Linked DNA regions of Prochlorococcus marinus str. MIT 9515. The protein of the gene in region 1 interacts with the protein of each later gene in a pairwise test. Links are inferred from orthologs where the notes say so. Each region holds a gene or a part of one and is shown on either strand. Other genes may lie near its edges.

Region 1 (10,863 bases):
TGCAATTTAAATTAGGATTAAAAGTAATTATTAAAATTATAAATGAGCGATTTTATCTTTACTTCTGAATCCGTTACTGAGGGTCATCCTGACAAGATATGTGATCAAATAAGTGACGCAGTTTTAGATGCTTTATTGAAAGAGGATCCAGAAAGTAGAGTGGCCTGCGAAACAGTAGTAAATACTGGTCTTTGTTTACTTACAGGTGAAATCACCTCAAGAGCAAAGCTCGATTATATAAAACTTGTAAGGAAAGTAATTAAAGAAATTGGTTATGAAGGTGCAAAAGCGGGAGGCTTTGACTCAAATAGCTGTGCAGTTTTAGTAGCTCTTGATGAGCAATCACCTGATATCTCCCAAGGAGTAAATGAAGCAGATGATCTGAATGAGGATTTGGAAAATAATACTGGTGCCGGGGACCAAGGGATAATGTTTGGCTATGCATGCGATGAAACCCCTGAATTAATGCCATTACCAATTAGCTTGGCTCACAGATTAGCAAGACAGCTTGCAAAAGTAAGGCATGAGAACGTGCTTGAATATCTCCTCCCTGATGGAAAGACCCAAGTAAGTATTGATTACAAAAAAGGGGTTCCTGTCTCAATAAACACCATTTTAATTTCAACTCAGCACAGAGCCGAGATTGATGGCATCATAAATGAGAAAGAAATTCGTCAAAAGATAACAGATGATTTATGGATCAATGTTGTTTTACCGGTAACTGAAGATTTAGAAATCAAACCAAGCAAGGAAAAGACAAGATTCTTGGTAAACCCCACAGGTAAATTTGTTGTCGGAGGACCTCAAGGAGATGCGGGACTCACTGGGAGAAAAATAATTGTGGATACTTATGGTGGCTATGCGAGGCATGGAGGTGGCGCATTCTCAGGTAAAGATCCTACAAAAGTTGACAGATCAGCCGCTTATGCAGCACGTTATGTAGCTAAAAGCATTGTAAAAGCAAAATTAGCAAAAAAGGCGGAAGTACAATTAAGTTACGCTATTGGAGTTGCAAAACCAATTTCAATTCTTGTTGACACTTTTGGAACTAGTGTTATTTCTCAAGATAATTTGAAAGAGCTAATAGAAAACAATTTTGATTTAAGGCCCGCAGCAATAATAAAAGAATTTGATTTAAGAAATCTACCCAAAAAATTGGGTGGGGAATTTTACAGAAAGACTGCATCCTATGGACATTTTGGTAGAAATGATCTAAACCTTCCTTGGGAAAGTGTAGAAGTAAAAGCAGCCCAGCTAGTAGAGGCCTCAAAAGATTTCTTGTAAAAATTTATGCGAGATGATTTTTTTGGGGTTTAAATTTTAGGAATAGTGGTGTAACAATATCCATAATAAATTTAAAAAGTCATTAAAAATACCGATTCTTGAATTACTTTTTTTGAAAAGCTTCTAAATTGTTTACCTATTTAGATAAAAAGCGATATTGTAAATTTAGCAATCGCTATTATTAAAAAAGATCATTACAAATTTGAGGATTGGATATACGGAGTCGCCTCAAATCCTAGAAATGGAATTTTATTTGAACTTTTTTCTGATTTCGAAATAAAAGATTTTAGTAGACAAATAAATAATTGAAAGAAATCATCTAACTATTTCCACTCCATAGTAGAGATGAAAAATTTCGAGTAATGACCCTTGTATAGAATCTATACTTATCCCTAGACCAGTTGAAGACTAATGTTATTTGCATACATTATTCGAAGGTCTAGCTGAAATTGAATTAAAAGGATAATAAAAATTAAATATGTTTACTTACAGTTTCATTCCAAAAATAGGGATTATTAGATGTTAAAAAGTCCCCAGTGGATAGTAATAAGAGAAAAATTACTAATATCATCATAGTTTCGAGCAAAAAAGTTCATTAGGAACTTCAGAATTAGCAATTGATATAAAAAAATAGTATTCATTTGTTATTTCTTTAATCAAGATATAAAATTTTAATGAAAAGGGTTTCACAAACTACACATCTTAATTTAGAGTATATAAGTTAGAGCCGGGATAGCTCAGTTGGTAGAGCAGGCGACTGAAAATCGCCGTGTCCCCAGTTCAAATCTGGGTCCTGGCACCTTCAAACTCAGTCAAAGACTGGGTTTTTATTATTTATAGATTCATTATAGATTGAATATATGACTCAAAATAATTAGATAATAGTAATTCCCCTTTAGTAATAGGAGGAATATTTATTAGAATCAAAAACAATTTTTTGAGAATTTGTATATCAAGTCAGTTCCAAATAAATTTTTGTTGATTTTTGTACTACTATGGCTTACACATGATTTCTGATGTTCTATTTACTGTTCCAAAAACTGTTCTAGTTACAAAAAGATTTCTGATGTTCTATTTACTGTTCTAAAAACTGTTCTAGTTACATTCCTTGTTTTTCAATCTATTGAACATACATTTACTATTTATAATCATCCCGCTGTAATCCGTAAGATTTAGTTCTTTTATCCAAGAATCAATATCCTTTAAATCATTAGACTTGTTTGGCACATAAAAGATTACCTCCTTTGAAGGCTCTATTACTAAGTAAGGTGGTATCTTTACTGTTTTCATAAAACAGATATTATCTAATAATTTTTTTTTACAATAAAAATGTCATGGAAACAGAACGATTTTGCGGTGGATGAATCAAGTCAAAATTCATATAAATTGAAGTCAAAATATATTATTTGAATAATTTCAAAAGAAATAAGGATTCCGTTCGACTAAGATTTATTTCCTTCAAGAACTGTTCCAAAGTATGGTTTTATTAAAATATTTCTAAATTAAAATCTTAGTTTTCAACTCTACATACTTGACCAATAACACCTAAAATCAGTTGATCTCCATTTGGATCTTTCCAATCAGCTAAATTATTTAAGCGGCTATTAGCCTCATCGGTAAAAACATCAACATCCCTAAAGGATTTCTCAAAACAATTTATATCCATTGTATAAAGGATATCTTGAGTAATTTCGCTTTTAGTTTTTGGAATGAATTTGCTCAATACTCTTACAGAGCCATCTTCATTCCTTTTTATACTTTTTCTATCCCATAATTGTTCTCCGTATTCACTAATTGGTACTCCAACCCACTCATGAGATAAAGCGTATGTTTGTTTTATTGATATGCTAAAAACGACAATTATCGAAAGAATCAAGGCCAAGGTATTCTGGGAAACTATTGATGAAAGTTTAGTCTTGATTTGAGTCATAAAATTTTTGAACACAATTATAAATCTATAAGTTGAAATCTTTAAAATTTTTAGTTATAAATTTTTATTTAGGATCTAAAATGTTTTTAAATTATAAATTGGGATGCAGACTATAAGATTAAAACTTTGTAAAAAATTTTATTGATTAGTATTTATTTTATAGATAGAATCAAATATTAAATTCCAAAGTTACTTCTTAAAAAATTGTCAGACAAATAATGAATAAAATTCAGAAATTCCTTTCAGTAGTTTTTTTTATAGCAATATTTATTGTATTAATTTATTTGATCCAAAATTATGGAATTGATCCTCTTAGGGACAAGGTAGAAAGTATGGGCATTTGGGCGCCTGTTGGAATATTCGTTCTTAGGGGAGTAAGCATAATTTTACCTGCTCTACCGAGCTCAGCCTATTCACTTCTGGCTGGCTCCTTATTAGGATTCCAGAAAGGTTACATAACAATTGTCTTTTCTGATATCGTTTTTTGCCAAGCAGCTTTTTTCATAGCAAGATATTTTGGTCGTGGTCCTGTTCGTGGGTTAGTGGGTTCAAAAGCAATGAAAAGAATTGAAAGTTTTAATCAAAACCAATTAGAGGAAAATTTCTTTCTAATGACAGGTCTTCTTATGACTGGACTTTTTGATTTTCTTAGCTACGCAATAGGTATTGGAGGAACTCGATGGAAAATATTCACTCCTGCCTTATTAATAAGCCTTCTAATAAGTGATTCCATTTTAGTTGCTGTTGGAGCTGGAGTTAGTCAAGGAGCGGGGTTATTTTTAGGAATAGCTCTTCTTGGTATGTTTGCGTTAGCTACTATTTCAGGCTTAGCAAAAAGAAAAATTTAAAAATAAAGAATTCTGAAACCTGAAAAAAGATATAACATTTTTGCAAACAACAACATCTAAAATGACTATTCATGCAAGAATATAATTCTGTTGATTTCTAAAATTTTATATGACTCCATTTAGACCAACATCATACGATCGTCCTGGAGAACAAATATCAACTACGCCTTCCGGCTTAAAAGTGACTTCTGCAAAAAGATTAATGGTAGATTCAATGGTAAGGATGATTCAAAAAGCTAACCATTATTCAGTAGAAGAAAAACTTGACGAAGAATCTCATAACAATTAATGAATTCATAAGAAAAAGTTTAGGAGAGTGGAAATCCATAAGAAGCACTCACTCTCTTGCTTTTCAGGAAGTAGAAAATTCAAGTAGTAGAATATTAATACAAGAATTAGAAATAAATAATAAAAATGTAGTTGAACTTTTAGAAAAATCTAATTTAGGTTTTAAACCTTCTGTTATTGCAATATCAATAAGTTGGCAGGCTATTAGCGATTGGGAGATGGATCAAAAAATTGAGAAAGATAAGACTATATTATTATTTTCACCAAAAGATAAAAACAAAGGAATTGTTATACGCAATAAGGGATATTCTGAATCGGTGATTGTATCTTCAGAATATTTAATTGATGGGAATAACAACTTAAATATTAAAACTGTTTACAGTACAACAATTTCTGAAGAGAGAATTTGTTTTTTATCAACTCATATAAGATCTAGATTTTCAGTAATTAGAAATCTAGAAAACAATACCGTGATACAAACCTCACATGCATCAGAGATAAGAAATATATCTACTTTAAGAGATTGATTATTCTTTCAAATTGAAACTCTGTGTTACTAATTAAATCTTGAAGAAATCTCTTTTCTCCTGACATTTCATTAACTGTGGATTTTAAATCAGAAATTGTTGCATCTCTCATCAGTTCAAAAACTCGGATTGCATTTTTCAGAGGCACTCCAAGGGCTAAATAAGTATTTTTAAGATCCTTTAAACAGCTTTTAGATAAAACCGATTCATCATCCGAAATTAAAAGATAAGAAACAATCCTTAAGATTATTTCTCCATCTCTTAGACAAACAGACATCTTATTTGTGGAATCTATGGAGATTTTTGAATTTATTGAATCTTGATTTTCACAAATCATTGCGGTCACTGCATCAGCGGCAATTGCGTGAGAATTATTTGTTATCGAATTTATTGCATCTAACCTTGAGTTTGCAGTATTTATAAATTCTTTTATGTATTCAATATTTTTATTATTTATATTTTCTAATTTTCTATCGGTTGATAAAATTTGATTATTATTTGGTACAGACATTCCTAAATTAAAAACTTAAAATTTCTATTTATGCACTATAGAACAGAGTAAATTAAAAAAATTTCATTTGAAAATAAACGAAATGGTTCTTAATCAAAAACTTCATTTCGAAGTGATATTTAAAATAATGTAAATAAAAAAATTTTTTCGCTAAGATAAAACTACTTTTGATTAAAAATTTTGGATAAACAAGAATTAATATTATCAAAAAAACTTGTTTCTTCTTACAAGAAAAGATTAGAAAAAGAAATTCTTGAAAGAAGTATTAAATTAAAAATGCCTCAAAATAAGTTCGAAGAAATAATCAAAAATAATAATGAACTAATAAATTTAAAAAAAGCATTAGAAGAATTAGAGTCTAAAACTCAATCTTCAAATTAAAGTAAGTTCAAACTTTGATCATACAACCTACAGAAAGTGTCTCAAACTCACAACTTCCTTTTTAACTCTTTAAATAATGCACAACTAAAAGCAGTCAATCATATCAATGGGCCACTGCTAGTTGTAGCAGGTGCAGGTAGTGGGAAAACTAAGGCTCTTACTCATCGAATTGCTAATTTAATAGAAAATCACTCAGTAGATCCTCATAATATCTTGGCAGTAACTTTTACAAATAAAGCTGCAAAAGAAATGAAAGCAAGACTTCAAGTACTACTTGCACAAGAACTAGCTTTCAATCAATTTGGGCAGCCTTGGGCAACTCTCAAAGAATTTGATCAAAACCAATTAAGAACAAATATTGATCAAGAAAGGCTCAAGGACCTATGGATAGGAACTTTTCATTCACTATTTTCAAGGCTGTTAAGATACGATATTGAAAAATATCAAGATCCTGAAGGGTTAAGATGGACGAGGCAATTTTCTATTTATGACGAGACAGATTCTCAGACCTTGGTAAAGGAAATTATTAGTCAAGATATGAGTCTTGATCCAAAAAGATTTGATCCCAAGAAAATAAAGAGAGCAATTAGTAACGCAAAAAATCAATGTTTTACAGCTAAGGAACTCGAAGAGAAAGCTGATAATCATTTTGATAAAGTTATTGCAGATGCTTATAGAAGATACAAAATATCTCTCTCTAAAAATAATGCTTTAGATTTTGATGATCTTTTACTACTTCCGGTTTTTTTATTAAGGCAAAATGATTTAGTTAGGGATTACTGGCATAAAAGATTCCAGCATGTTTTAGTTGATGAATATCAAGATACAAATAGGACACAATATGAACTTATCAAATTAATTACGGCTGGTAATACTAAACCAAATAAATTTTGCGAATGGAATAATCGATCAATTTTTGTTGTTGGAGATGCTGATCAAAGTATTTATAGTTTTAGAGCAGCCGATTTTAGAATATTAATTGGATTTCAAGAAGATTTTAAAGGTCCATCTAATAATGATAAGAAAGCATCTTTGGTGAAATTAGAAGAAAACTATAGATCTTCATCAAATATTCTTAACGCTGCAAATTCTTTAATTGAAAATAATACTGAAAGAATTGATAAAGTTTTAAAGCCTACAAAGGAAGAAGGAGAACTTTTAAAGTTGCTTAGCTGTGATGATGAAATATCTGAAGCTGAAGCAATAACAACAAAATTAAGATCTCTAAACAATTATAATAATCAACCAATTTGGAGAAATTTCGCAATCCTATATAGGACTAGGGCTCAATCTAGGGTATTAGAAGAATCACTAGTAAGATGGAGAATACCTTATACAATCTTTGGCGGATTACGTTTTTATGACAGAAGAGAAGTTAAAGATGCAGTTGCCTATTTAAAAGTATTAGTAAATTCTTCAGATAATGTAAGCCTTTTGAGAATCATAAATGTGCCGAGAAGAGGCATAGGAAAAACAACTATTCAAAAGCTTAGTGATCTATCAATTAAGTTAAACATTCCTTTATGGGAGGTCATAAATGACAAACAAAGTTTAGATGAGACTATAGGTAGATCGTCAAAGGGCATTAATAAATTCACAGACCTGATGAATGACCTTCTTTGCTACGTAGAGAACTCAGGACCTGCTCAAATTCTTCAATTAATTTTAGAAAAAAGCGGTTATTTAAATGAATTGTTAAGGTCTGGTTCAGAGGAATCTGAAGACAGACGAAATAATCTGCAGGAATTAATAAATGCTGCTACTCAATTCGAAGAAGAGACAGAGAATGCAAATGTAGAAGGATTCTTGTCAACAGCAGCTTTAACAACAGATAATGATACGAAAAAAAATCATCCCAACTCTGTTACTTTAATGACTCTCCATAACAGTAAAGGATTAGAATTTCAAAATGTATTTATAACTGGACTCGAACAAGGTTTGTTCCCAAGCCATAGGTCCATTGATACGCCTTCTCTTCTAGAAGAAGAAAGAAGATTATGCTATGTAGGTATAACAAGAGCTAAAGAGAGAGTTTTCTTATCACATGCAAGGGAGAGGAGATTGTGGGGAGGTATGCGAGAACCAACAATTCCGTCAATCTTTCTCTCAGAAATACCAGAGGAATTAATTGATGGCGAATTACCTCAATCTGGTGGTGCTTCTATTAGAAGGGATCGACATCTTGACCGTTTAACAAGAGTAGATAGGAACAATTCAAATGAATTTTTAAATAAACCTATCAATGCAGTGAGAAAGCTATATTCCGGACCCAGCAAAGGTAAAAGTTGGATAATAGGAGATAAAGTAATTCACTCCAAATTTGGTAAGGGAGAAATTATACATATTTTTGGTAGTGGAGAAAAAATATCGTTAGCAGTTAAATTTGGAGATAAAGGTAGCAAAATTTTAGACCCAAGATTAGCTCCAATAAGAGCAATAAACTGAAATTGAAATGAATGATATTTCGGCTCATATAAATCAATCAATATTAAAAATTCCTTTTGACTTATTTAATATAATTTCTAATTATATTAAATTGCATAGCAACGTTAAAGTTGCAATAGTAGGTGGCTATATACGAGATTTATTAATCAATAAAATTCATAAAAAGACTTTTTTCAGCCCAATCGACATAGATATAGTTACTGAAGGATCTTCAGTTGATCTAGCAAAATTCATAAAAAAAAACATATCAAATGTAGAACTTTGCCTAATAAAAGAGTTTGAAATATATGACACTGTTGAATTAAATATTAACAATTTAAAAATTGATATAGCTTCTGCAAGAAAAGAAACCTATGAAGCTCCAGGATTAAATCCAATCGTACAGCATACAAGTATTGAAGAGGATTTAAAAAGAAGAGATTTTAGTATAAATGCCATAGCTTTTGAATTCTCAAAGCAAGAAATTTATGATTACTTTGATGGCATCAAACATATAAAAGAAAAAGAATTACATTTGCTGCATGAAAATAGTATTCAAGATGATCCTAGTAGAATAATAAGATGCGCAAGATATGCATCGAGATTAGGTTTTAAAATTTCAAAAAAATCACTTAAACAATCTCAAGATACTGTCAAGAGATGGCCATGGGCAGTTATTAACGATGATACTAAATCTAGATTTCCTCCAGGAATAAGTATTAGAATCAGGATGGAATTGTCAGAAATATACAAATACGACAATCTTGCAAAAATAGTTTCTTTACTAAATGATTGGGAAGTTATTTCTATTTTAAATAAAAATATTAGTATTGATAATAAATTTTTAAGGGGTTTAAAGTGGATTAAAAAATTAAAGGGAAATTATATTCTATACTTATTAAAAAATTCAGAAAATTTTGAGCTAACATGTCAAAGATTTTTTATTAATAGCAAGGAAAAGAAAATACTCAAAGATTACCTAAATATTTCAAATCAATTAGAAAATGAAAAAGAAAAATTTCTCTATTTGACTCCTTCAAATTGGACTGAATTTATTGAAACAAAAAACCTAGATGAAGAAACAGTTAAATTGTTAATTTGCAACGGGGGGGAATTTTGGAAATCATTTTTTAGATGGCTTTTTATTTATAAATTTATTAAATCAAAGAAAAGTGGAGCATCATTAAAAAGTGAAGGATGGCATCCGGGGCAAGAAATGGGTAATGAAATTAAAAGGTTGAGATATATAGAGATCGATAAAATTAAAAGAAACTGACTATCAATTTATTACTTCTCCAACCTTATACCATTCATCGTTTAAAAAACTTTCATACTTAGGATCACAACTGATCAAAAGTGGGCCACATGTTTGCGGGTCTAATAATAATGATATTTTTTCTTTAAAACTTTCACTATTAACTTTATTTTTTTTTGAAAACGAAATAATTCTATTTTTTGGTTTTTCTGAAAGAATTTGATCAATTATTTCTTTATTTGATTCGAACAGAGAACTTTTGACACCTTTACGAATTAACTCAAATACTCCTGGATAAGCCTTAAATGCTAATAAATCTAATAAGACATTTATAGGTTCAAGGTTATTATCTTTCCTTGATAAATTAGATGAATCAATCATCTCTTTAAGGTGTCCCATAAATCCGTAGCCAGTTATATCAGTTGCTGCATTTATAAACGTTTCTCCAAACTTATCTTGAAGAAAATAAATTTGTTCAATCAATGGTTGCTGGCTTTTAACTAAATTTTTCATTATCTCCTCTGAACTATCTTTCAAATTTATATTTTGCATTTGAGCAGCAAAAAATATTCCCACGCCTAAAGGTCGCGACATTAGGAGAATATCCCCTTTTTGCATACCGGATTTGAACCATGGTTTTGCTCCATTTCTCAAAACACCCTGAACAGTTAAAGAAATGTCGATTCCTAAAGAATAAGGTTTATCAACTAAACTTCTTGACTCAAAAGTATGACCTCCAATCAACTCACCTCCTTGTTCTTCAACTGTTGTTTTTATGCCCTTCAGACAATGAGTAAAAAGGTAGCTTTGAAAATCCTTTCCAACTTTAGGGAGAGATATTAAGGCCTGAACAGATGAAAGTTTTGCTCCGCAAGCCCATAAATCTGAGCAAGCATGCAAAACAGTAATTTTTGCATTTAACCAAGGATCACTTATTAATGCGGGGAATCCATCAACACTTTGAAGAATAGTTTCTTGATTATTATTATAAATTTGTACAGCATCCTCGGGAGAAGTTGCAAAATTTTCTAGTTGAGCACTTCTTAAGGATTTATTTAAAATATTTTGAGGAATTTTAGCTGCACATCCTCTACAATCCATTTCCTCACCTTCTCTGATTTTATGATTCATCTTCGGCTCTAAGATACGAAATTTTTTAATAAAACCTTCATCTATTTTATTTTTGAGATACCAAAGAAAAAAAGAAGGCCCAAACACAACATCACCATAAAAGGCAAAAGCTTTGGGAATCTTCCTAGGATAAGAATTTACTATTTGCAATCCGATTTTTTGGGGATACCATCTTTTTAATGATTTACCTTTTATGTCCTGCTGAATATTAGCTGCCAATATATTCAAAGCTTTTACTGCAAATATTCCTGATGAAGGTCTCTTAGAGGTTTCTATGACTGCGC
Region 2 (10,844 bases), 980 kb from region 1 along the record:
GCTTCACAAATAGTTGTATTATGTTATATTCCTTTGTAATTACAGAGTAAAGATGACATCCTTTAAGACAAAAAACAAAACTCAAAATTTATCCTTCAAGTTTGCTCCATACCTTTTTATAGCAGTAGCAATTCTTACAGCTTTCGGTTCTAGCAATGGTACTTGGGTATGAAAAATTTAAATATCAAAGGTTTAAATAAATATTGGTCAGTTCGTTTTTTAGTATTATCTTTTATATTTTTAGGGTGTGTTTCGTTAGCAAACGTAGCTTATGTTTGAACTAGGCAACATTAAAATTTATATCTAAATTTTTGGTAGGGTGAATCTCAGAAGAATTCTTCGATTTTGTTTGTATTCCACCGTCAACTTCTCTTATGATTTTTGCTCCTAGTTTGGTTAACTTAAACTCAAAGTTTTCATATCCTCTGTCTAAATGCTCAAGACCATAAATATGACTAATATTTTCAGAAATTAAAGCAGCTATTATTAACGCGGCTGAGGATCTCAAGTCTGAACCAACTAAATTCATTCCTTTTAATTTCTTAACTCCATTTATAATCGCTGTATTGTCATCCACTGTTATGGCAGCCCCCATTTGATTTAATAGGTTAACGTGATGCATTCTGTTTTCAAAAATTCTTTCAGAGATCATTGATGTTCCTTTAGCTATAGTCATAAGAGCCATGAATGGAGCTTGAAGGTCTGTAGGAAATCCTGGAAATGGAGCAGTTTTGATTTTTACAGCTTTGATACTTTTCCCAGATATTGAAATCGAATTTCCTTTTTTTTCTATTTTACTTCCACTCTCTTCTAACTTATTTAATACTGCCTCTAAGTGATTTGGGATTACTGGAGAGATTGTAATTGAGGATGAAGTTGCAGCAGCTGCTATTAAAAAAGTTCCAGCTTCTATTCTATCAGGAATTACTTTGTGAGAACATCCATGAAGTTTTTGAACTCCATCAATAATTATTTTTTCTTTACCTGCACCATAAATTTTTGCACCCATTTTATTTAACATCTGACATAAGTCTTGTATTTCAGGCTCCCTTGCCGCATTTTCTATTATAGTTCTACCTTCTGCTAAGGATGCTGCCATTATTAATGTTTCAGTAGCTCCAACACTGGGACAATTTAATCTGATATTTGCACCAAATAGTTTACTTTTCTTCTTGATTAGTTTTGCTTTTACGACTTCTTTTTCAATAATAATTTCTGCACCTAGTGCCCTTAGCCCATTTATGTGCTCGTTTATAGGTCTTTCACCAATATTACAGCCACCGGGTAAAGGTAGTGAAGCCTTTCCAAATCTTGTTAATAATGCTCCTATACAAAAGAAACTAGCTCTTAATCCATTTACAAGCTCATATGGAAGTTCTTGTATGGATATATTTTTTGAATCAATTATTAATTGATGATCTTTATTATGTAATTTTACTCCTAAATTCTTAAGAATATTACCCATTTTCTCAATATCAGTCAGAAGAGGAACATTATCTAAAATGATTTTTTCGTCAGTTAGTAATGATGCTGCAAGTAATACTAATGCAGAATTCTTTGCACCACTTATTTTTACATTCCCTCTTAAGCTATTTTTGCCAATAATCTTTAAATTTTGGGATTTAAGATATGACTTATTGTTGCTTTCGCAAACCATTAAGAAAAATTTTTATTGGTTTAATGATGACAAAATTAGTATAGGAAGTCCAGCTTCTGTAACGTGTAGAATATTAAGTAATAGTAAAGGGTATAGATATAATTTGCTAAGAATTAAGATTTTAAAAAAATAATTGATCAAAATATTTAAGTAACTAAGATGTATTTAACATCAAAATTATCCTTAATTATTATAGAAAATATTTATCCAAAAATCACTAGTAAAAGTAATGCTTTAGTTAAAAGATTTAGATCATTTAAAAAAGGATCTAATACAAAAGATAAAGATTATTTTTGTATTGAAGGCACTCATTTGATCGAAGAAATTATTAAGTCTGGTAATTATCCTTCAAAAATTTTAACTACTGAAAAATGGCTTTATAAAAATGAGGAACTTTCACAAAAATTTGATCCATCTTTAATAATTGTCGTTTCAGAAGAAGTTTTAGCGTCAGCAGTGTCCACAAAAAATCCAGATGGAGTAGCAGCTTTGGTGCAGAGTTCATCAATACTTAATTTTGAAATTAATAATGAAGATGACTTTATGCTAGTTCTTGATAGGATACAAGATCCCGGGAATATGGGGAACCTTTTTAGAACAGCTTTAGCTGCTGGGGTTAACAAGGTTTTATTGGCAGGAGGGGCGAATCCATTAGGGCAAAAGGTATTAAGAGCTTCTAGTGGATCTGTTTTTCATCTACCATTTAAAAGATTTGATGGAGGTGAAGAAGAAATAATTAATTCATTATTGACGTCATTAGATCAATTTTCGAAAAATGGGTTTCAAATAATTTCTACAAGTAGCCATAATAAAAATCCTGATAAATCTCAAAAACCGTATTGGGAAATTGATTGGTCTAAACCAACTGCACTTATATTGGGTAATGAAGGTAATGGGATTCATGAAAGAATTCAAGAAGCTTTTACTGAAACAATTACTATTCCGCATAGTGAGCTTGTAGAATCATTGAATGTGGCTTGTGTTGCAGTTCCGTTATTACTTGAACGAAAAAGAGTCGCATATATTTCTAATTCAAGAATACAAAAGTGACTGATTTAAATTTTGACTTTGATTTAATAGTAATTGGCGCAGGGTATGGAGGGTTTGATGCAGCCAAACATGCTGCAGGCAAAGGTCTTAAAGTTGCTATCGTTGAGTCTGGAGATATGGGAGGCACTTGTGTAAATAAAGGGTGCGTGCCTTCGAAAGCTCTTTTGGCAGCAAGTGGAAAAGTTAGAGAAATAGCCAATTATGAACATTTATCAAGGTTCGGTATTCATGCTTCACCTGTCAGATTCGAAAGATCAAAGATTGCTGATCATGCTAATAACTTAGTCTCAAATGTAAGAGAAAATTTAACAAAAACTCTAAAAAGAAGTGGAGTTGAAATTATCTTAGGATTTGGAAGACTTGAGGGTAATCAAAAAGTAGGAGTAAGAGATAAGAATGGAATTGATAAGATCTTTACATGTAAAAATACAGTTATTGCTTCAGGTTCTTCTCCTTTTGTACCTCCCGGAATAAATTTAGATAATAGAACAGTTTTCACAAGTGATGAAGCAGTTAAACTTGAATGGCTCCCAAGATGGATAGCTATTATTGGAAGTGGATATATAGGTTTAGAATTCGCCGATGTATATACTGCTCTAGGTTGTGAAGTGACCATGATCGAGGCTTTAGAAAATATAATGCCCACCTTTGACCCTGATATTACAAAAATAGCTAAGAAAAATCTAATTCAATCAAGAGATATTGACACTAAGTCTAATGTATTTGCGACTAAGATCACACCCGGATGCCCCGTAAAGATAGAACTTACGGATGCAAAATCAAAGGAAATTGTTGAGAACTTAGAAGTTGATGCCGTTCTTGTGGCTACTGGCAGGAGTCCTAATAGTAAGAATCTAAATCTTGATTCAGTTGGTATCGAAACTGTTAAAGGTTATATTCCTATTGATGATCAAATGAGAGTGATAAATGGTAAAAAAATAATTCCTAATGTTTGGGCCGTTGGTGATGTTACTGGTAAACTTATGCTCGCCCATACAGCAGCAGCTCAAGGAACAATAGCTGTTGATAATATATGTGGAAAAAATATTGAGATTAATTATGGAAGTATTCCAGCTGCAACATTTACTCACCCTGAGATAAGTTCAGTAGGCCTATCTGAAACTGATGCTAAAGAAAAAGCAATTAAAGAAGATTTTACTTTAGGGGTTGTGAAAAGCTATTTTAAAGCTAATTCCAAGGCACTAGCAGAATTAGAAAGCGATGGAATTCTTAAGTTACTTTTCAATAAAGATAGTGGAAAAGTATTAGGCGCGCACATCTTTGGAATGCATGCAGCTGATTTGATTCAAGAAATTGCAAATGCGATCTCTAGAAATCAAGATGTAATTCAGCTAGCTTCTGAAGTACATACTCACCCTACTCTTAGTGAAGTCGTTGAGGTCGCCTATAAACAGGCAGCTTCTCAAGTAAAGTAATTGATTTTTTATGGAAATAAGACGTAGGCCACCAAATCCAACAGTTAGGGTAGAAAATTTAGAGTATGCCGTTCCTCATAGAGAGGCAAAAGCAAAAAATATTCTTGAAGAAATTGTTTGGTACAAAGATATTGAAATCAAGAATTTCAAGAAAATAGTCTCACTTGAAGATCTGATAAAAAAGCTTGATAAACTTCCCCCAACAAAAGATTTTGGTAAAAGTATTTTACAATCCAAAATCAAACCGGGAGTAATTGCTGAGATTAAAAAAGCTAGTCCTAGTAAAGGGGTGATTAGAGAAGACTTTAGACCAAATGAAATTGCTTTTAGTTATGAAAGATCTGGGGCCTCATGTATCTCTGTGCTTACTGATAAAAGATTTTTTCAAGGGAGTTATGAAATACTTCAAGATGTCCGAGGAGCTACTAATCTGCCTTTGCTCTGCAAAGATTTTATTATTTCTGCTTATCAAATATATAAAGCGAGAGTATCTGGTGCTGATGCAATATTATTAATTGCCGCAATATTAAGCGATGATGATTTATTTTATTTGAAGAAAATTGCAGACAATTTAGGGATGAGTGTTTTAGTTGAAGTTCATGATGAGCAAGAACTTAAAAGAATATTGAGTTTTAAATTATTTGATTTAATAGGAATTAATAATAGAGACTTGAAGACTTTTAAAACTGATCTAAAAACATCAATAGAAATGATGAGTAAATATTCCGATATATTTTCAAAACATAATATTATTCCTATTAGTGAATCTGGAATAAACAACTCTGAAGAGTTAAAAAAGCTTGTTTCAATTGGAATTAAGGGAGTTTTAATTGGAGAAAGGTTTATGAGGGAATGTGATATTGAACACTCTTTTAAAAAATTATTTAAATCAATTTAATTTAGGGTTGATATTTGTGCTATAAATCTGAGTATTATAAGGTTGTATTTTATTTATAAATGCAGGTTGTAATAGTAACTGGAATCATTGCTGGATTTGTTCATGTAGTAAGTGGTGCTGATCATCTTATTGCCATGGCACCATCAGCAATTACAAGTCCAAAAATTGCAGCAAAAAATAGTATCTCATGGGGTTTAGGACATTCTTCAGGAGTGATATTTTTAGCTGTTCTAGCAGTTTTCATAAAGGATATTACCCCTTTAAGTAAATTTTCTAACTTTGCTGAATTTTTTGTTGGAATCTCACTTCTTATTGTTGGAGTCTTTGCCATAAAAAATTCTTTACCTTTAAATATTCACTCTCATTCTCATCAACATAATGGCGTAGCTCATCATCATCTTCATTTTCATAGTGAAGCAAAAAAAAAGGATAATAAACATTCACATGCATTGACAGGTTTAGGTCTCCTTCATGGTTTAGCAGGCGGTTCTCATATTCTTGCAGTACTTCCAGCATTAGCTTTACCGCTTATTAGTGCGTCTGCTTATTTGATATCGTATTTGATTGGTTCTTTAGCAAGTATGATTTTATTTACTGGTCTAATATCTTTAACAACTTTAAATACAGGGCAAAAATTTCTTAGAAGGTTAATAGCTTTTGCTGGGGGCTTATCTTTTTCTATGGGCTTATTTTGGGTGCAAAAGAGTACTGCTCTTTTTTTGACCTAAAAGATTTTTTTAATACTAGAAGTAACTATTCCAATAATTTTTTCATTGCTAATAGAACCAAATTTATTGCTGTCATCACTATATTCAATATTATCCCCAAAAACTTCGATACTATTTTTACTAATTTTACCTATCCTTTTAATCAGCTTTATGTTTTTAAGAGGATGATAGAAAATAACTATTTGACCCACTTTTAAGAGTGATTTGTTTTTAATATATTTTTTAAAAAAAACTATATCACTTTCTTTTAAAGTAGGAAGCATAGAATTACCGCATACAATTGCTGTTTTTCTTAATCCGAAAAAAAATGCAATTAAATCTAAAAAGTTTTTTAAAATGATAAACTAGCTTGCTTTTACGAAAGCATCACTTCTTCCTTTAGATTCCCAAAAAATAGTATGTATTTTTTCTACATAATTCATTAACTCTTCTGCTTGAGTTAAATCGATATTTACTTTGCAAGCACTACATAATTTTGCTGCTTTCCAAATTGTCTCATATAGTTCTGGATAAGTTTCTAAGTGAACTGGCTTGAAATAATCTGTCCACAAAATTAAAATTTCTTTTTTAGTTTCTTTAGCCTGTTCTTCTTTAACTGCGACAAACCTGGAAAAGGTATTACTGTAAGCAGCCCAATCTCCCGAGTCAGTACTTGAAGGAGGAGTAAGCGCAAGAAGCTTCTTGGTCATTGCCAATACTGCTTCTGCAGCAACTCTTGCAGAAGCGGGATCATAAACGCCACATGGCCCGTCACAATGAGCATGAACTTCCAATTTAGAATTTTTATTTAAAAAAGAATTTAATAATTTAGTTAACATTCGTTTTTGTATAACTGAATATATCTTACTTGTTGTTTAACTAAATTGAAAAGTTTTGGATGTTATTTCTTACTTTAATTGACTTTTAATAATTCAACTTCAAAAATTAAAGTTGCATTTGCAGGAATTACATTTCCAGCTCCTCTTGTTCCGTAACCTAATTCAGGAGGTATTGTTAATTTTCTTTTCCCTCCTACTTTCATTCCAGCTACTCCTTCATCCCAACCCTTAATTACTCTTCCAGCACCTAATGGGAAACTGAATGGCGCCCTACCAATACTGGTATCAAATTGGGTTCCATCCTCTAGAATTCCAGTATAATTAACAGTAACTGTTTGTCCTGAGTTAGCTTCATCTCCCTCTCCTTTAACCATATCTAAAATAATCAATCCACTTTCTGTAGTTCTAGAGTTGCTGTCTTCTTGTGTTTCTTCAACCATGGCAAAAAGTATTGGGTTTGGGTCAGATGGGTCTAGTTCGAATATGTTGGTATTCGAAACATTAGATGATTTTGTAGTAGGTATTTTATTTACGATTTCAGTTTTTGATTCAGATGCATTAACAACTTGAGGAGAATTAAATTGACTAAAAAGAGTTAATGAAATGCAAAATACAAAAATCGTAAAACTAATTAAAACTTCTTTCACTGAATTTAAAAAGTTACTACATTTAATACTACAGAAAAAGGTACAATAATTTATGTTTTTTAAAAAATTAATTTAGAAATTTTATATTGTTAAACAACACTCAACACAAAAAGTTTAATAGTTATTTTTACCCGTGTTTGGGAGGTGTCTTCGGAGGAATTGCTACCTCAAATCAATTGTGGTTGTTTTTCATGCCAATATCATTGTTTATTTTATGGAGTGGAAATGATAAAAAATTAGCAAACTTTATTTGGGGGTTTTTCTTTATTTTAGTAAGTCATTCTTGGCTTCTTGAACTTCACCCATTGACCTGGCTAGGTTTTTCCTCGATATCAAGTTTTATTATCGCCATTTCAATATTGTTAGGTTGTTCTTTGATTGGAGGAATATTGGTCTCTTTATGGGGTCTTTTAAGCAGGATAATTTATCTCAAAAAAAATATTTCTGAAATGAACTTTTTACCATTAATTACAAAAGTTTTATTGTTATCTTTTTCCTGGGGTATAGGAGAATTCATTCTTTCCCAAACGCCTCTTTTTTGGATAGGTTTAGGCGAAGGAATAGTTCCAGGAGACATGTATCTTGCTGGTTTAGCAAGATGGATTGGTGCAAGTGGTTTATGTATAGTGCAATTAATTATAGGTTTTTGGTTATATTTGATTTATGAGAAATGGAAAAGAAAATATCATTTAAAAAAAACAATCCTTTTTGGGCTTTTGATAATTGTCATTTTACATTTTATTGGAGGCCTAACAAAACCAATTGATAGAAATAATGACTTTCCCGTAGCTCTATGGCAACCTAACATGCCCACAAGAGAGAAAATTTATTTTAATAATGAATTTATGAATGATAGATTGATTGCTGCTCAAAAAATTGCTTTATCTAATAAAGCAAAACTCCTTATTACTCCTGAAGGAACTTTCAATAATAATTTCAATTTATCTTTCAAAAGTAAAATTGAAATGTTAGCAGGAGGTTTTAGAAACTCTGCAAATGGCCTAAGAAGTTCATTGCTTGGATATCAAGTTGGAGATAAAACCCATTCATCATTCATTGATAAAAATAGACTTGTACCTTTGGGGGAGAAAGTTCCAAGATTCTTAAATATTTTCTCTAAAGGACTTTCTGCAGTCGGAGGTATTCAACCAGGCCCAAATTCAAGATTATTTGAATGGAAATTCACTCCGCCACTTGCAATAGCCATTTGTTACGAAATTAGTGATGAATTTAAAATACGAAATGCTGTAAAAAGTGGCGCAGAACTAATAATTTCTGTAGCCAACTTAGATCCTTATCCAACCAAGCTTCATGATCAATTCATTTCTTTGGCAAGTTTAAGAAGTATAGAAAATAAAAAAGATAATGTGATTGTTTCAAATACTGGCCCCTCCGGAATAATAAGTGAAGAAGGAAGAGTAATTAAACTATTTGATCCTAATACTGAGCAAAATGAAGTTGTAAATCCTAATTTCTCTAAAGTAAAAACTTTCTACACAAGGTATGGGGAAAGGCCTTTGTTTTTATTATTTTTATTTTTAGTCGGATTAAATTTATTTTTTGGAAAATTCACTAATTAATCCGCCCCCTAATAGAATTTCACCTTTATAGAAAACTGCAGCTTGACCAGGAGTGACTGAGCTTTGGTTATCTTCGAAAATTAATTTAAACCTTTTAGTCAAATTATCTTTACTTTTTAAAGGAACTAAAATTCCTTTTACTGGTTCGCTCCTATATCTTATTTGTGCTTCTACTTCTATCTCTTTTATAGGCGCTTCAATTGATACCCAGTTAACTTCTTTAATTATGGCTTCTCTTTTTAAAAGGTCATTTTTGTTCGCGACATATACTATATTTTTTTGTTTATCTAAACTTTCTACGTACAAGGGCTCTGGCCATGCAATACCCAAACCTTTTCTTTGCCCAATTGTGAAATGTTGAATTCCATTATGAGTGCCAAGAGTTTTTCCATTTATATGTTTGATTTCACCATTTTTCGTTTTTACATGATTATCAATAAATTTCTGCATAGATCCATAATGTTCAACTAAACATAGATCTTGACTTTCTGGTTTTTTTGCAGTTCTAAGTCCTAATCTTAAGGCCTCTTTTCTTGTTTCTTCTTTTTTAAGATCTCCTAGTGGAAGTATTAATCTGCTTAATACTTCTTGGGAAAGACTATAAAGAAAATAACTCTGATCTTTATTTCTATCAGCCCCCCTTAGGAGTAAGAAATCCTTGAATTGGAAATTCTCAGAGTTGTTGATGTGTTCGCAAGAACTTTTTATAACCCTTGCGTAGTGACCAGTAGCAATATAAGTAAACTCTTTTTGTTTGATAACAAATTTGAGCATTTCTTCAAATTTTACATTCTTATTGCACATCGAGCATGGAAGTGGAGTATAGCCCGATTCATATCCCTCTGTAGTCTTTTTAATTACTTCCCTTTCAAAAATTACTCTCGAATCTAATATATTATGTTGAATTCCTAAATCTTCACATAGACCAGCTGCGTCAACTAATCCTTCAGAACAGCAAGAACCTTCTCCTTTCATTAACCAAAGAGTTAGGCCTTCAACTTTCCAACCATCTTCCATGAGAAGAGCCGCTGATAAGGAACTATCTACTCCACCTGAAAGACCAACTACAATATGTTTTTGTTTTTTGGATTTATTATTAATAGAGGAACAGTTTTCTAATTTTTTATCCTTTAGAGTCTTTAACATGGAATTTAAAAAATTTTGAATACTTTTAAATAGCTTTGAACTAATTATGAAAGAAATTGGATGGCCAACAATTGACTCTAAACATCTAGTTGTTTATTCAAAGCAAATGTTGGATCTAGAGAATCGAATGTTTTCAAAAGGAATGCCTCAAGAGGCATTGATGGAAAAGGCTGGGATTCAGATATCTAGATGGCTTTTGAAAAGAAAATTTCTTTTAAATAAGGGAGTAATAGTTTTGATAGGTCCAGGACATAATGGTGGGGATGGGGCAGTAATTGCTAAAGAGCTTTTTTTAAAGGGATATCTAGTTAAATTATGGTGCCCATTTCCTCTAAAAAAAACATTAACAATTAATTATGTAAATTATCTTACAACTATTGGAGTTGAAAAATTATTAGAACCACCTAATCCTGATGAAAAACATTTATGGATTGACGCTATTTTTGGTAATAATCAAAAAAGAAAAGTTGATGAGGAATTAATTGAATTACTTAATAAAAAATTTAATAAAAAATCTGGCAAGGTTGTAAGCGTGGATGTTCCAACGGGGCTCTGTCCTAATTCCGGAAAACCCTTCTCACAAAATGCTGTAAAAGCTAACTATAGTTTAGTTATAGGACTTAACAAGATTGGATTATTACAAGACACTGCATTAGCTTATGTTGGCGAATTACATCACATTGATATAGGTATAACTAAAGATCAATTATCTAAATTAAAAAGTCAGATCACAAAAATTACTCTTGAAGATTTAAAAACGATTAATCTGCCTTTATTACCTAAAAATTCTAGTAAATACAAGCGAGGTAGATCATTATTAATTGCGGGAAGTGAAAAGTATCCTGGGGCGGCACGTTTAGCAATTAAAGGAGCTATTTCGAGTG

Evidence for each region.
Region 2: the proteins of P9515_RS01660 (region 1) and lpdA interact in binary tests that used the Escherichia coli proteins (3 or more experiments, as listed by UniProt). The link is inferred for Prochlorococcus marinus str. MIT 9515 from one-to-one orthologs.

Annotation. Positions count from the first base shown.
Region 1 is NC_008817.1:307,586-318,448, reverse strand. The notes cover bases 5,491-8,509. They hold P9515_RS01660 (UvrD-helicase domain-containing protein), read left to right. Parts: upstream 5,491-5,805; coding sequence 5,806-8,214; downstream 8,215-8,509. Other genes in these bases: P9515_RS01655 (tRNA nucleotidyltransferase/poly(A) polymerase family protein), read left to right, coding at 8,222-8,509; P9515_RS01665 (hypothetical protein), read left to right, coding at 5,569-5,769. In the rest of the region: metK (methionine adenosyltransferase), read left to right, coding at 43-1,284; P9515_RS01695 (hypothetical protein), read right to left, coding at 2,380-2,574; P9515_RS01690 (hypothetical protein), read right to left, coding at 2,795-3,214; P9515_RS01685 (TVP38/TMEM64 family protein), read left to right, coding at 3,433-4,062; P9515_RS01680 (hypothetical protein), read left to right, coding at 4,172-4,351; P9515_RS01675 (phycobiliprotein lyase), read left to right, coding at 4,326-4,877; P9515_RS01670 (globin family protein), read right to left, coding at 4,861-5,388; more of P9515_RS01655, read left to right, coding at 8,510-9,469; selenide, water dikinase SelD, read right to left, coding at 9,473-10,863. UniProt on the Escherichia coli protein: A helicase with DNA-dependent ATPase activity. Unwinds DNA duplexes with 3'-5' polarity. Translocates on single-stranded DNA with 3'-5' polarity. Initiates unwinding more efficiently from a nicked substrate than double-stranded DNA.
Region 2 is NC_008817.1:1,287,109-1,297,952, reverse strand. What follows is about bases 1,924-4,923. They hold lpdA (dihydrolipoyl dehydrogenase), read left to right. Parts: upstream 1,924-2,703; coding sequence 2,704-4,143; downstream 4,144-4,923. Other genes in these bases: trpC (indole-3-glycerol phosphate synthase TrpC), read left to right, coding at 4,154-4,923; P9515_RS07040 (TrmH family RNA methyltransferase), read left to right, coding at 1,924-2,707. Outside these bases: murA (UDP-N-acetylglucosamine 1-carboxyvinyltransferase), read right to left, coding at 281-1,657; more of P9515_RS07040, read left to right, coding at 1,817-1,923; more of trpC, read left to right, coding at 4,924-5,041; P9515_RS07025 (hypothetical protein), read left to right, coding at 5,101-5,769; sodX (nickel-type superoxide dismutase maturation protease), read right to left, coding at 5,766-6,032; sodN (superoxide dismutase, Ni), read right to left, coding at 6,114-6,587; P9515_RS07010 (FKBP-type peptidyl-prolyl cis-trans isomerase), read right to left, coding at 6,662-7,234; P9515_RS07005 (carbon-nitrogen hydrolase family protein), read left to right, coding at 7,372-8,814; tRNA 2-thiouridine(34) synthase MnmA, read right to left, coding at 8,788-9,960; P9515_RS06995 (bifunctional ADP-dependent NAD(P)H-hydrate dehydratase/NAD(P)H-hydrate epimerase), read left to right, coding at 10,007-10,844. UniProt on the Escherichia coli protein: Lipoamide dehydrogenase is a component of the glycine cleavage system as well as of the alpha-ketoacid dehydrogenase complexes.